3 regions of the Lysinibacillus sp. CTST325 genome follow, and region 1 is predicted to be linked to each of the others. Evidence: riboswitches for the same ligand, from Rfam matches in the RefSeq annotation. Region 1 holds a riboswitch; each other region holds the start of a gene.
The links. A riboswitch is a leader RNA that binds a small molecule or an ion and turns the genes downstream of it on or off. The one in region 1 is predicted to bind cobalamin.
Positions count from the first base shown of each region.

Region 1 (4,271 bases):
TATTATTATACCATAGTATATGGTATAATCGAATACTTCTATCATTTAGTCGTTTATTTGACTGGTCTATGCATCATTTCGAACAGACTAGCCGTCGCTTAAACTTCTTCTGTAGTTGTCCCTTCATTTTTGCTATAAAATTTTCTGTCAACTGAAATAACAGAAAAACCTGACCTCAAAAAAGAAGTCAAGTTTTCTACTTAAAGTATAGATTGTTGGACTTGTTGGCGAAGGGTTTTTGCAGCAGATACCATATGAGCCAGTGCCGCAACTGTTTCTGTTTCCTTCCTTGTTTTTAAACCACAGTCAGGATTCACCCAAAATTGGTTTTTTGATAAGACTTGTAAGCTATCTTGCATAATAGTCAGCATCTCTTCTTCACTTGGTACACGTGGACTATGAATGTCATAAACGCCTAGCCCAATCCCTTTTTCATATGGGTTGACTTGTAGAGAAGAAATCAGCTCGCCATGGCTACGTGATGTTTCTATTGAAATAACATCAGCATCCAGTGCACTAATTGGTTCGATAAAATCATTAAACTCACAATAGCACATATGTGTATGAATTTGTGTTTCATCCTTCACACTAGATGTAGCAAGTTTAAAAGCATTCACCGTCCATTCTAAGTAAGCTCCCCAATTTTCTTCACAAAGTGGCAAGCCCTCTCGTAAAGCTGGTTCATCAACCTGAATAATAGAAATACCTGCAGCTTCTAGTGCTTCCACCTCTTTTCGAAGTGCCAAAGCAATCTGATATGATACATCATTCGGTGAAATATCATCTCGTACAAAGGACCAATTTAAAATTGTCACAGGGCCTGTGAGCATTCCCTTTACATAGCGATTTGTTTGGCTTTGGGCATAGGCTGTTTCTTTAACTGTCATCGGTACTTCCCATGCAACGTCACCGTAAATAATCGGTGGCTTCACACAGCGAGAGCCATAAGATACAACCCATGCTTTCTCTGTAAATGCAAAACCAGTAAGTTTTTCCCCGAAATATTCAACCATATCTGTGCGCTCAAATTCACCATGTACCAAAACGTCGATATCTAATTCCTCTTGAATAGTAATCCAACGCTTTGTCTCTTGTTCTACAAACGCTGCATAATCTCCATCAGAAAGTTGTTTCTTTCGCCATGCACTTCGTGTGCGTTTGACTTCGTCTGATTGAGGAAAGCTCCCAATTGTTGTCGTTGGGAACAGCGGTAATTGTAAGGCTTGTTGTTGAATATTTTGACGTGTTTTAAAATCACTATGGCGTTCAAAATCTTGTGCCGCCACTGTTCGAATCGCTTGTTTAACATCTCTATTTTGACGAGTTGGGTGATTTTTCAATGCTTCAATCGCCTTCATACTTTCAGATATTTTCTGGTTTGAAGGACTTCTTGTGCCTTGTAAATATTTTGTTACTTCAAAGATTTCAACTAATTTTTCATCTGCAAAAGAAAGGGCATTTTTTAGAACTGGATCGAGCTTTGTTTCAAGAGCAGTTGTAATTGGAACATGCTGTAAATTACATGAAGATTGAATCCATATTTCTTTAGCACCACTCAGCTGTTCAATAGCTTTAATAGTTGAGCTAGCCTCTGCTAGATTGGAGCGCCAAATATCTCGTCCATTTATAATACCGGCCGCTAATACTTTATCTTGCGGGAAGCCAAATTGACGTAATGCCTCCATATTTTTGCCATAGCCATGCACAAAGTCTAACCCAATCCCTTGAACAGGAAGTGTCACAATTGACTCATATGCCGATAATGATTCGAAATATGTTTGTAGCATAATTTTAGCCTCGGGTACTGATGCAACTAATTGTGTATATATTTCTTGAACAAGTTTAATCTCCGCTTCATCTAGTGTTGTGACAAGAACAGGCTCCTCTAATTGAATCCACTTAGCACCTGCATCTACAAGCTCCTTTAAAACCTGTGTATAAAGTGGTAGTATTGCTAATATAAATGCTACCTGTGATAACTTGTCATAACCTTTTGTTAATTTACAAAATGTAAATGGGCCAATCAATGTAGGCTTTGCTGTGATACCAAACGCTTCCTTAGCCTCCAAAAAATCTGCCAATATTTTATTTTCTGTTAATTGCAGAGATTGTCCCTCATATTCTGGCACGATATAATGATAGTTTGTATTAAACCATTTCGTCATTTCACTGGCTACGGCTTTTTGGCTACCACGAGCTACCCCATAGTAAGTTTGTAAATCAACTTTATCTCCCTGCCAATTAAAGCGCTTTGGAATTAAGCCAAACATCATTGCCGTATCCAACATTCTGTCATAGAGTGTGAAATCACCAACAGTTATCATGTCTATGCCGAGGCGAAGCTGCTTGTCTATTCGAGCTAAGCGAATATCCTTTAATTGCTGTAAAAATTCATCCTCTGAAAGCTCATTTTTCCAAAAAGCCTCTAAAGCCTTTTTCCATTCGCGATCTTCTCCGATATACGGATAACCAACTGTAGTACTTGTATACGCCATGTTATTCTCTCCTATCATTTCATTAAAAATAAAAAAAGCCACTCTCCTTTTTGGAAAATGGCTGTCATTGCATATCAAAATTAGCTATGAATAAACAATACGAAATCCTTTCAAAATATCGCATGATTCATTGTCGCACAGGGCCGTTACGGTCAAATCTCACCACCTATTTCCACGTAGGTATTTGGTGTGTACTAGATATTGGCAGGTCTCCTGGCTTCTCATCAACACGCCTCACAGCCTTCCCAGTTTCCCAGTGACAATTGTGATTTGCTCCGATTTACAGTTGCGGGACAGCGTCGGATTTGCACCGACTTCCCTTTTAAGCCAAACTTTCATTCGGCACCAACTCTTACACAATATTTAATTATGTTTTACTATAACACATATTTTTCTGAAAAGTAGATCTATTTTTAGATTTGTTTGATTCCTCATACTGCTGTTATCCCGAACATATGGAATCATCAAAGACTAGCAGCATGATCCCCCTGTTGCTAAAACAAACTGGTAACTAGAGGAATATTCTGTTATTTTACAGTTAGTTATTCAACTAACTAATAACGATGGAGGCGTAATTGAATGGCAAAACCAACTGATATCGAAAAGTCAGATTTATTGACTGCTGCCAAGCAAAGTTTAGTGGAAAAAGGGATTGAAAAATTCACCTTAAAGGCTGTTGCTGAGCAAGCTGGTGTGACACAAGGAACTATTTATTATCATTTCAAATCAAAAGAGCAAATCATTCTCGAAATTGTTCAAGACATCTGTGAAAATTCTTGGAATGAGATGTTGACGACCGATCAACAAATGATTCAATCTGCACTTCTCTCTGCAAAAAGTCGATATGAAAATGATGCCTTTTATCATAAATTATTTTTAACTTTAATCGTCTACGGCTTTACGAACCCGACTATTAGACAGCAAATTGGACAAATTTTAGCAGTTGAAAATGAACATTTATGCAACGTTTTAGATAAATTATGGGTTACATCACCCATTGATGGCGTGTCGATGGAAACTTGGAGTATTTTTTTCAACGCCCTTATTGATGGCTTGGCCATACAAGTGATGATGCGGGACGATTTCGATGTAGATGTATTCTATCAGCAATTAGAAAAAATTCTTCAGACATTACATCGTCTAGGAAAATAAATAGAGGAGGAACACTATGCGATTCTTTTTATGCTGGGGTTTTGGAATTTGGCTATTTGCTAGTGCCTGCGTTTCGATTAATAGGGCATTACTTTTTTACCATTGAAGAACCTTTCCTCTTGATCAGTGCTTACATTTTAGTTATTCCGCTCATTTGGATATCGACAATACCTATTTATTCTATGACAAAAATAAAAGGTACAGAGCGATTACTGGCTGCAATCTGTATTGCATTACCCGGAATGCTCATTGATGCAGTCGTATTATTAGTTTTCGACAATGTTTTTCTGAATTTATCGCCTGATGTAGATCGTTATTTCGCCTCATGGCTTCTATTGGCCTATTCTCTAATACTTCTTACTGGTTTTACAAAGGCTTCATTCGTGAGAAAAAATACTATTCATTCGTCAAATTAAAGGATTTTACATTATTATCCTAGAAGTAAGTATCGATGAAGAATTAAAGGAGGAGAAAAAATGGTTATAGGCTTACATCACGTTCAAATAACAATTCCAAAAGGTGAAGAAGAAAAAGGGAAACATTTTTACTGTCAAGTATTGGGACTAAAAGAACTTGATAAGCCAGATTCGCTGAAAGGACGAGGTGGATTTTGGTTACAGGTCG
Region 1 covers NZ_BAAFHO010000005.1:155,618-159,888, forward strand. Annotated here, with positions in the region: gene metE (5-methyltetrahydropteroyltriglutamate--homocysteine S-methyltransferase) at 201-2,495, opposite strand; cobalamin riboswitch at 2,682-2,860, opposite strand; gene ACYQ73_RS14125 (TetR/AcrR family transcriptional regulator) at 3,075-3,647, shown strand; gene ACYQ73_RS14130 (DUF5367 domain-containing protein) at 3,710-4,063, shown strand; gene ACYQ73_RS14135 (VOC family protein) at 4,124-4,271, shown strand, end outside.

Region 2 (4,271 bases), on a different contig from region 1:
AAAGTAGTCATCGTTATTTCCTGACGGTCACGATATGCGCTTTTCACAAGTCCAACTGGTGTATCTGGCGAACGATATTCCAGTAAAATTCGTTGTGCCTCTACAATTTGTCTCGTACGACGTCCACTTTTCGGGTTATAAAGAGCAATAACAAAATCCGCCATTGCTGCCGCTTCTACTCTTTTTGCAATTAAATTCCAAGGTGTTAAGTGGTCACTTAAACTAATAGTACAGGCGTCATGCATAATGGGAGCACCTAGTAAACTTGCACATGAATTAATAGCTGAAATACCTGGAACAATTTCTACCTCGATACCAGTTGCTTCTGTCCAGCCTAGCTCGATTAATACCTCATACACTAATCCTGCCATTCCATAAACCCCGGCATCACCGCTGGAAATGACCGATACGATACTTCCAGCCTCTGCTTGACGCACCGCTTCCTGTGCACGTGAAACTTCCTCTGTCATACCAGTACTAATAATTGATTTTGCACTAACTAAATCCTGAATCAGTTCAACATAAGTTTTATAGCCTATGATCATATGACTTTGTTGTAGTGCCTCCACAGCACGAGTCGTAATATGTTTAAAGTCTCCAGGGCCAAAGCCAACTACGAAAATCTTACCTTTTTGTGCCATTTTGTTACCCCTCTTTCACCTTTTCAATGCCTTTAATGGCTGTTGTTTGTGCTGTACGCTGCAACGAACCTTCACGCAATGTAAAGACATGCTCATTATGTAACGCTTCATGATTTAAATCTTGAACTAGTATTCTCGCATGCTCCTGCGTCGGCACTCGGTACCAATTTCCCTGAGGATATGCAATGACAACACAAGCATCCTTACACCTGCCATTACAGCGGGTCCTTGTCGTATGTATTTCCTTATCAAGCTCCAGTAACTGTATTTCATCACGAATTGCCTGTGTAATGTCCTCAGCATCTTTTTTCATACAGCTACTACCATTGCAAATAAAAAGATGTGTTTTCATCCCCTCTAAATTCCAAGTTGTCATAGTCGTTCTCCCCTCATTTGCTTTTTAAAAAAAGAAAAACCTTTACTCTAGACGAAGAGTAAAGGTTTAGTAGAAGCCAAATAAAAACGAATATATACGGGTACTCGTTTTCGCTTCAACTTCTCCCTCCGAAAAGTTTGCATGCATCATCACATAAGCAGGTTTCCTGACTTAAGCTTCCTTTTACTTTCGCGCCTTCCCAAGTTTTCACTAGTGGCATCCGCGATTTCATAGCTATTACAGTAGCGGGGGCTGTATCGGACTTTCACCGATTTCCCTATTATCTTGAATATTCAAGCACTTATGGACGTTTTATATGAATTTATAGTTTTTTTATGTAATAGAAAACTGTTTCTATCATAGCTTATTTTTTTAAAATTTCAATATTTCTTTCTTAATTTGTGACAATTTTTTTAAAATTCCATAGAAAAATGCGACATCCATTTTCTATTTATCTAAATTTTCGACATAGACACTCAATTTCAAATTTTTTCACAAAAAGTATAGCATATATATGGAAATTCATGTTACACTTTGTCGTGAAATCTCACAACTTCATCTTTTTTCGGTGCGAATTGTTCAGCAATTCGCTTAAAAGGGAAGCCGGTTCAAGTCCGGCGCGGTCCCGCCACTGTATTAGGGAGTTTTATAAAGAATGTCACTGTCCAAAGGATGGGAAGGCCTATAAAACGTTGAACTAAAGCCAGGAGACCTGCCGAAAAACATGTGATCGTTTCAACCTACGAGGATGGGTGTGCGGCTTAGCAGATTAGAATTTTATTTGCTTTTTTAGCTATGCACTTTTCCACAACTGGAAAAGTGTTTTTTTATTTTCGCACGCTAATTTGAAAAATTTTAATGTGAGGAGGAGAGATTTTTGAAATTTTCTGGTTGGAAGCTTAGTTATTTCTTATTGGCATTTTTATTCGTGCCAAATCGTGCATTTGCGATGCATATTATGGAGGGCTTTTTGCCAATCGAATGGGCGATTTTTTGGTGGGTCATATCGATTCCATTTATTATTTTAGGATTACGTTCTATTCGTAAAACCATTGATGAAAATCCGGAAACAAAAATGATATTAGGGCTATCCGGTGCCTTTGCCTTTGTGCTATCAGCCTTAAAGATTCCTTCTGTAACAGGGAGTTGCTCTCATCCAACTGGAGTTGGGCTTGGAACAGTTCTTTTTGGACCATTAGCGATGAGTGTTATCGGGACAATCGTATTATTATTCCAATCATTACTGTTAGCACATGGTGGGCTTACAACATTAGGGGCAAATACTTTTTCCATGGCAATTATGGGTCCTATTATCGCGTACTATGTATTTAAGGGCTCACAAAAAATGGGACTATCCTTTTCCATCGCTGTCTTTTTAGCAGCAATGCTTGGTGACTTAGGTACATATGTTGTCACTTCTGTACAATTAGCTCTTGCCTTCCCTTCTGAGGTCGGAGGCTTTATGGCTTCATTCACAAAATTTGCTAGTATTTTTGCGTTAACACAAATTCCTCTTGCTGTTAGTGAAGGAATTTTAACAGTGATCGTTATGAACTTCCTGAAAAAATACAATGTGAGTGAATTAAAAGCTTTACGTGTTTTCTCAGCAAAGGAGGCTCACTAAAATGAAAAAAAACTTACTGCTTTTAGCCATTGTTGTGTTATTAGCAATCGTTCCTCTATTTATTCAAAAAGGTGCAGAATTCGAAGGGGCTGATGGCGAAGCGGAGGCAGCTATTGGTGAAATAGATGCTAGCTACGAGCCATGGTTTGAAAGCTTATGGGAGCCACCAAGTGGTGAAATTGAAAGCTTATTATTCGCACTACAAGCTGCTATTGGCGCTGGATTTATTGGCTATTTCATCGGCTTAATGCGCGGTAAGCATAAAGAAGGTTAAACGCGATGTTACGCATTGATAAGTATGCTTATTTGAATAAATTAGCGTCTGTTCATCCGCTAGAAAAAATGACGTTATCCCTTGGACTACTTATATTGTCGCTTATCATGAGAGATGAACGAATTTCACTCATTACATTTATTGTGATGAGTGCTTTTATCATTTTAAGCGCAAAAATCCCTGCCAAATATTACGCTAAATTACTATTGCTACCTGGATTTTTTTTACTATCAAGTTTAGTGTCCATTTTAATTTCTATAGCGCCAACAACTAGCACGCTACCACCTCATATTTGGTCATTTTCACTTAATAGTTGGACGATTTTTATCGGCAGTGCGAGCCTCGTGACAGCGCAACAGCTTTTTTTCATCGTCCTTGGCAGCATTAGCTGTTTGTATTTTTTAATTCTCACAACATCAGTCCAATCTATTTGTTACGTGCTACGACAATGGCGACTTCCAACTCTATTTGTAGAGTTAGTAGAGCTAACGTATCGTTTTATTTTTATCTTTTTAGATAGTATGCAAAAAATTCATCTTGCCCAACAGGCACGTTTAGGATACAGCTCCCCTATGCAGTGGCTTCGCTCGGTATCAATGCTAATTGCAGCTTTATTTGTCGAGATGTTCCAACGTAGTCGTGAGCTAACCAATGCGATGGAAGCGCGTGGTGGCGAAGCTGTCTATTGGCAAGATGATCTTATCTATAACACGAAAAATTGGGTAGGTATTGCTGCTATTTTTATACTCCTCATCATTTATGGAGGTCTTTTCTGATGACTGATTTATACTTTGATTTAACACATTTATCCTACGCTTATGCAGATGGAACTCATGCCTTAACAGATATTACACTTCAAATTCCAAAGGGGAAAAAAATCGCTTTACTTGGTCATAATGGAGCTGGAAAATCAACGTTATTTCAGCATTTAAATGGTATTTTGAAGCCTACTGCTGGAACTATATCCTTTTGTGGTAATGAACTGAACTATAGTAGAAAAGCATTAAAAGAATTACGCCAACAGGTTGGTATTGTTTTTCAGGATGCAGACAACCAGCTTTTTTCTGGCACAGTTAAACAAGATATTGCTTTTGGTCCTTTGAATCTTGGCTGGACAACTGAAAAAATTGAAGAAAAAATTGCGTGGGCTGTCACTCAAACCGAAGTCGAAGCATTGCTAGATAAACCGATCCATTTTTTAAGTGTTGGACAAAAAAAACGTGTCGCGATGGCAGGAGTACTTGCAATGGAACCTTCCGTTTTATTATTAGATGAACCGACAGCTGGACTAGATAATTATTATAGCGCACAAGTTTTACAGTATTTAGCTACATTAGAGAACGGTGCACGAACAAT
Region 2 covers NZ_BAAFHO010000015.1:35,609-39,879, reverse strand. Annotated here, with positions in the region: gene cobJ (precorrin-3B C(17)-methyltransferase) at 1-641, opposite strand, end outside; gene ACYQ73_RS23330 ((2Fe-2S) ferredoxin domain-containing protein) at 646-1,017, opposite strand; cobalamin riboswitch at 1,156-1,337, opposite strand; cobalamin riboswitch at 1,566-1,751, shown strand; gene ACYQ73_RS23325 (energy-coupling factor ABC transporter permease) at 1,895-2,641, shown strand; gene ACYQ73_RS23320 (energy-coupling factor ABC transporter substrate-binding protein) at 2,643-2,915, shown strand; gene cbiQ (cobalt ECF transporter T component CbiQ) at 2,921-3,691, shown strand; gene ACYQ73_RS23310 (energy-coupling factor ABC transporter ATP-binding protein) at 3,691-4,271, shown strand, end outside.
Region 2: linked by a shared signal. The riboswitch ahead of ACYQ73_RS23325 (energy-coupling factor ABC transporter permease) and the one ahead of metE (5-methyltetrahydropteroyltriglutamate--homocysteine S-methyltransferase) in region 1 are both predicted to bind cobalamin.

Region 3 (4,271 bases), on a different contig from region 1:
TGTTATGATAAAAACGAAAGAAAATTCAGATAAATCATCCTCTTCTTTTGTATCTATATGTTATGAATTTAACAATGGATTATCAAAAGATGAAAAAATTTATTTATCTTTGTTTAGTATGATGATGACAATGAATGACACGGGATTGCTGTATGAAGAATTTCGGTTGAAAAAACAAAGTGTGTATTTTATCGTGTGCTTACCTTTTCATTTTAAATATGAAAGTATTTTGCAAGTCCAATTTATTACTGAACAAGAAGATTTAGAATCACTCATCTTACATATTAATGAAAAGATGAATATAGACAGTAAAGAAATTAACATTATGAATAAATATTTAGAGAAAAGCAAAAAGTTTTTACAGCATAAAATTTACAAGATATTAGAAAATGATAAGGATTTTTTATTATTTTTAGGTAATGAGCGGGTTATTGAAAGGCATCATTTATCATTAGATGAAATGCTTCAAGTTCTTGATAATATTGATATTAAAGACATGCAAGCATTTATAAATGAAAAGTTAAATCATGCAACAATGAAGCGAATCATTCTATCATAATTGAGGTGTTCTAATTGAATGAAGCAATATCAATAAAAGATTTGAGTTTTTCGTATACCTTAAATAAACAAATATTGAAAAATATTAATTTAACGATAAACCACAATGAAGTGTTTGGGTTACTAGGACCAAACGGAGCTGGAAAAACAACTTTATTAGAATGTATACAAGGAGTTAAAAATGGATTCACTGGCACCATAACTGTCAATGGTTTAGATGTTACAAAAGATGGAGATAAAATTAAACCACTTATAGGTGTACAATTTCAGTCAAACTCCTATTTTGATCATATTAAGGTGGATGAATTGTTCGAATTTTTCGCCACATTATACAATATGGAGATTACTGAAAAAGAAATTGAAGACTTATTAAAAAAAGTCAATATGCAAGAACATAAAAGAGCTTACGTTAATAAACTTTCTGGCGGGCAAAAACAAAGAATAAGTATAGCATTAAGTATTCTCAATAAACCACAGGTCTTGTTTTTGGATGAACCAACAACTGGTTTAGATCCAAACTCTAGAAAAGATTTGTGGCATATTATTAAGGATATTAGAAAAGAAGGGACAACAATAATCCTAACGACACATTATATGGAAGAAGTAGAAGCACTCTGTGATAATGTATGTTTTATAAACGATGGGAGTATTTATACAGTAGGAAAACCTGAAGAAATTATTAAAAATGCTAATTTAAACTCGGTTATTAAAATAGGTTTAATAGTAGATTCTTCTGTCCAGTATTTAGAAAGTTGTTCGACAGTAGATAAGATTAAAAAAGAAGATGACTATTTCTACTTATACACGAAGGATATTAGAAAAACGTTAGATTATATAAATAAATTAGAAGATGAAAAAAGAATAACAACAACGAGCATTAATATTCAAAAAGCAAATTTAGAAGATGTATTCTTAAATATGACTGGAAGTGTTTTGAAATTATGAATAGTTTTGTTAATTTATCTTCTATATTTTTCAAAATGGAAATAAGAAATAAACAAGCGGTTATTATGAGTACGGTGTTCCCTATTCTAATGATGGCTTTAATGGGTACAGCAGGGAAAGACGCTGCAAGAGAGGGTATGTCATATATGTCCTATATTTTCCCTGGTATTCTAGGGATGGCTTATGGAGCTATAGGTCTTATAGCTTTACCCGTTATGATTGCTTCGTATAGGGAAAGGGGTATTTTTAAAAAAATTAAAGTTACTCCAATCTCTACATCAAAAATAATGGTATCTATTTTCAGTACACAGCTTTTCATTATGGCTATACAAACAGTTATTATTTTGGGCATTAGTGTTTTCATTTTTAATGTTCAATTAAATTTTAATTCAATTTATACTCTTTTATTAATTCCATTGTTATTAATGGGTGGTCTTAGCTTATTAGCCATCGGTTTAATAATCGGAATTTACGCTAATAACGCAAAAAATGCCACAACTATGGGGAATCTTTCAAATCTAGTTTTCATTTTTTTAGGTGGTACTTTCTTCCCGAGCGATGTGTGGCCAAAATTTCTAATGCCATTTGTTTATATTAATCCACTTAATTATATTATTGAAGCTATTAGAAAAACACTGATCTTCGAGACACAAAATCTCAACACTTATCTGACTGAATTATCAGTATTAACTGCTATAGCAGTAATTACTTTAGTATTTTGTGTTAAAGTTTTTAAATATGAATAATTAAGCATATTTATTTACTTAAATAACAATGAAGCTTGAAAATTTAAAATGTTGACACAATGAGCGCTTTGCCGTAGATTTAAAGTAATTGCATAAAAGCGTTAGGTGCCCACTGCGGGAGAATAGGGAATAAAGTGAAAAGCTTTAGCGGTCCCACCACTGTAAAAAGGGAGTTTCATAGAGAATGCCACTAGCATCGTTCTGGGAAGGTTCTATGAAATGTTGAAATTGAGCCAGGAGACCTGCCTATCTGCTTCGTATTATATAGACGATGGAAAAGTCTGTAGTTTATTTGTTATGGATAAACTACAGGCTTTTTATTTTTTTCTCAAAATCATTCTTCGAGTAACGAGGGCAAAAAAGAAAGGGGAAATTTTCATGCAATTATTACAACAAACGATCCACAACATTCAAAGTGCCGACCACAAAATGATGGGGCAGGCAAGAGAACGCATAGATGCACTTTGCAAGCCACCTAGTAGTCTGGGAAAGCTGGAAACTCTAGCTGTGCAACTATCTGGTATTACAGGTGAACTATATCCTGCAATTGATAATAAAGCAATTATTGTCTGTGCCGCGGATCATGGTGTCTGTGATGAAGGAGTGACACCGAATCCACAAAATGTGACGGTCTTCCAAACATTAAATTTTCCTAGAGGCGGAACTGGTGTCTGTGCTATCGCAAAAATCACAGATGCTAAAATTGTCACAGTGGACGTTGGTGTAAAAGAGGATATTCCGAACGATGCTGGTGTCATCTTAAAAAAGATTAAATATGGCACGGACAATATGGCAAAAGGTCCTGCTATGTCAAGGGAAGAAGCCATTCAATCTATTGAAGTAGGAATTGAAGTAGCTACGGAAGAAATTAAAAAAGGGATAAATGTACTCGGGACAGGTGAAATGGGTATCGGTAATACAACACCGAGTGCTGCCATATTATCGGTTCTTCGCGAATGTCATCCGAAAGAAGTGACAGGCTTCGGTGCAGGTGTTGGACCAGGGGGAATAGCACATAAAGTAAAGGTCATTCACAACGCTATTGCATTAAACAAACCAAATCGTCATGATGCTATAGATATTCTCTCAAAAGTCGGTGGATTAGAAATAGGCGCTATGGCAGGAGTGATACTTGCTGCCGCCGCACATCGTAAACCAGTTGTTATTGATGGCTTTATTTCTACTATTGCTGCTCTTATTGCATACGAACTCGAACCAAACGTAAAAGACTATGTCATTCCTTCACATGCCTCTGAAGAACCAGGTGCAAAAATTGCAGCTGAAATGCTCGGAATTGAACCGATGCTGCAAATGAATATGCGATTAGGTGAGGGTTCTGGTGCAGCTTTAGCCTTTCCTATTTTGGACGCAGCTTGCTCTATGATGAAAAATATGACTACTTTAGAAGAAGCTATGTTGCTGTTGAAAAATTAACTTTAGTCGCTGCTGTGGATGCACGGAGTTTGTGATAAATAAGGAATTAAATTTAAAATTCAAAACAAGCCCAAATCTGATATTTGGGCTTGTTTTTATGCAACAGTATAACTATGCTCGATTCAACTTCCGTAACGGTAAACGCCATTTCCTCATATATGAAAGTATTCTTAGTACTGTGATCACACCAAATAATACATATAAAAAGATATCCCCTGTAAATAGTTGAAGTCCGATGATAAGCCCGGCTATTGCTGCCCAAACACCATAGATTTCATCACGGAGGACTAAAGGTTGTCGTCTAGCTAATAAATCGCGAATAATTCCACCACCTGATCCTGTTAAGACAGCAGCTACAATAACGGCACTAATAGGCATGTCGAGCTTCACAGCATAAAGGGCACCTTGAATCGCAAATGCCGATAATCCAATAGCATCAGTGAAATTGCCCCAGCGATGCCAGTGTTGAATGAGTCGATGTGGAAATAAGAAAAAAATTGTGATGGCTGCAATGGCAATTTGAAACATCATATCTTGACCCCACAATGTTGTTACAGGTAAACCAATGAGTAGATTTCGTATAGCTCC
Region 3 covers NZ_BAAFHO010000001.1:459,080-463,350, reverse strand. Annotated here, with positions in the region: gene ACYQ73_RS02395 (hypothetical protein) at 1-559, shown strand, start outside; gene ACYQ73_RS02390 (ABC transporter ATP-binding protein) at 574-1,503, shown strand; gene ACYQ73_RS02385 (ABC transporter permease) at 1,500-2,249, shown strand; cobalamin riboswitch at 2,336-2,513, shown strand; gene cobT (nicotinate-nucleotide--dimethylbenzimidazole phosphoribosyltransferase) at 2,628-3,683, shown strand; gene ACYQ73_RS02375 (trimeric intracellular cation channel family protein) at 3,795-4,271, opposite strand, start outside.
Region 3: linked by a shared signal. The riboswitch ahead of cobT (nicotinate-nucleotide--dimethylbenzimidazole phosphoribosyltransferase) and the one ahead of metE (5-methyltetrahydropteroyltriglutamate--homocysteine S-methyltransferase) in region 1 are both predicted to bind cobalamin.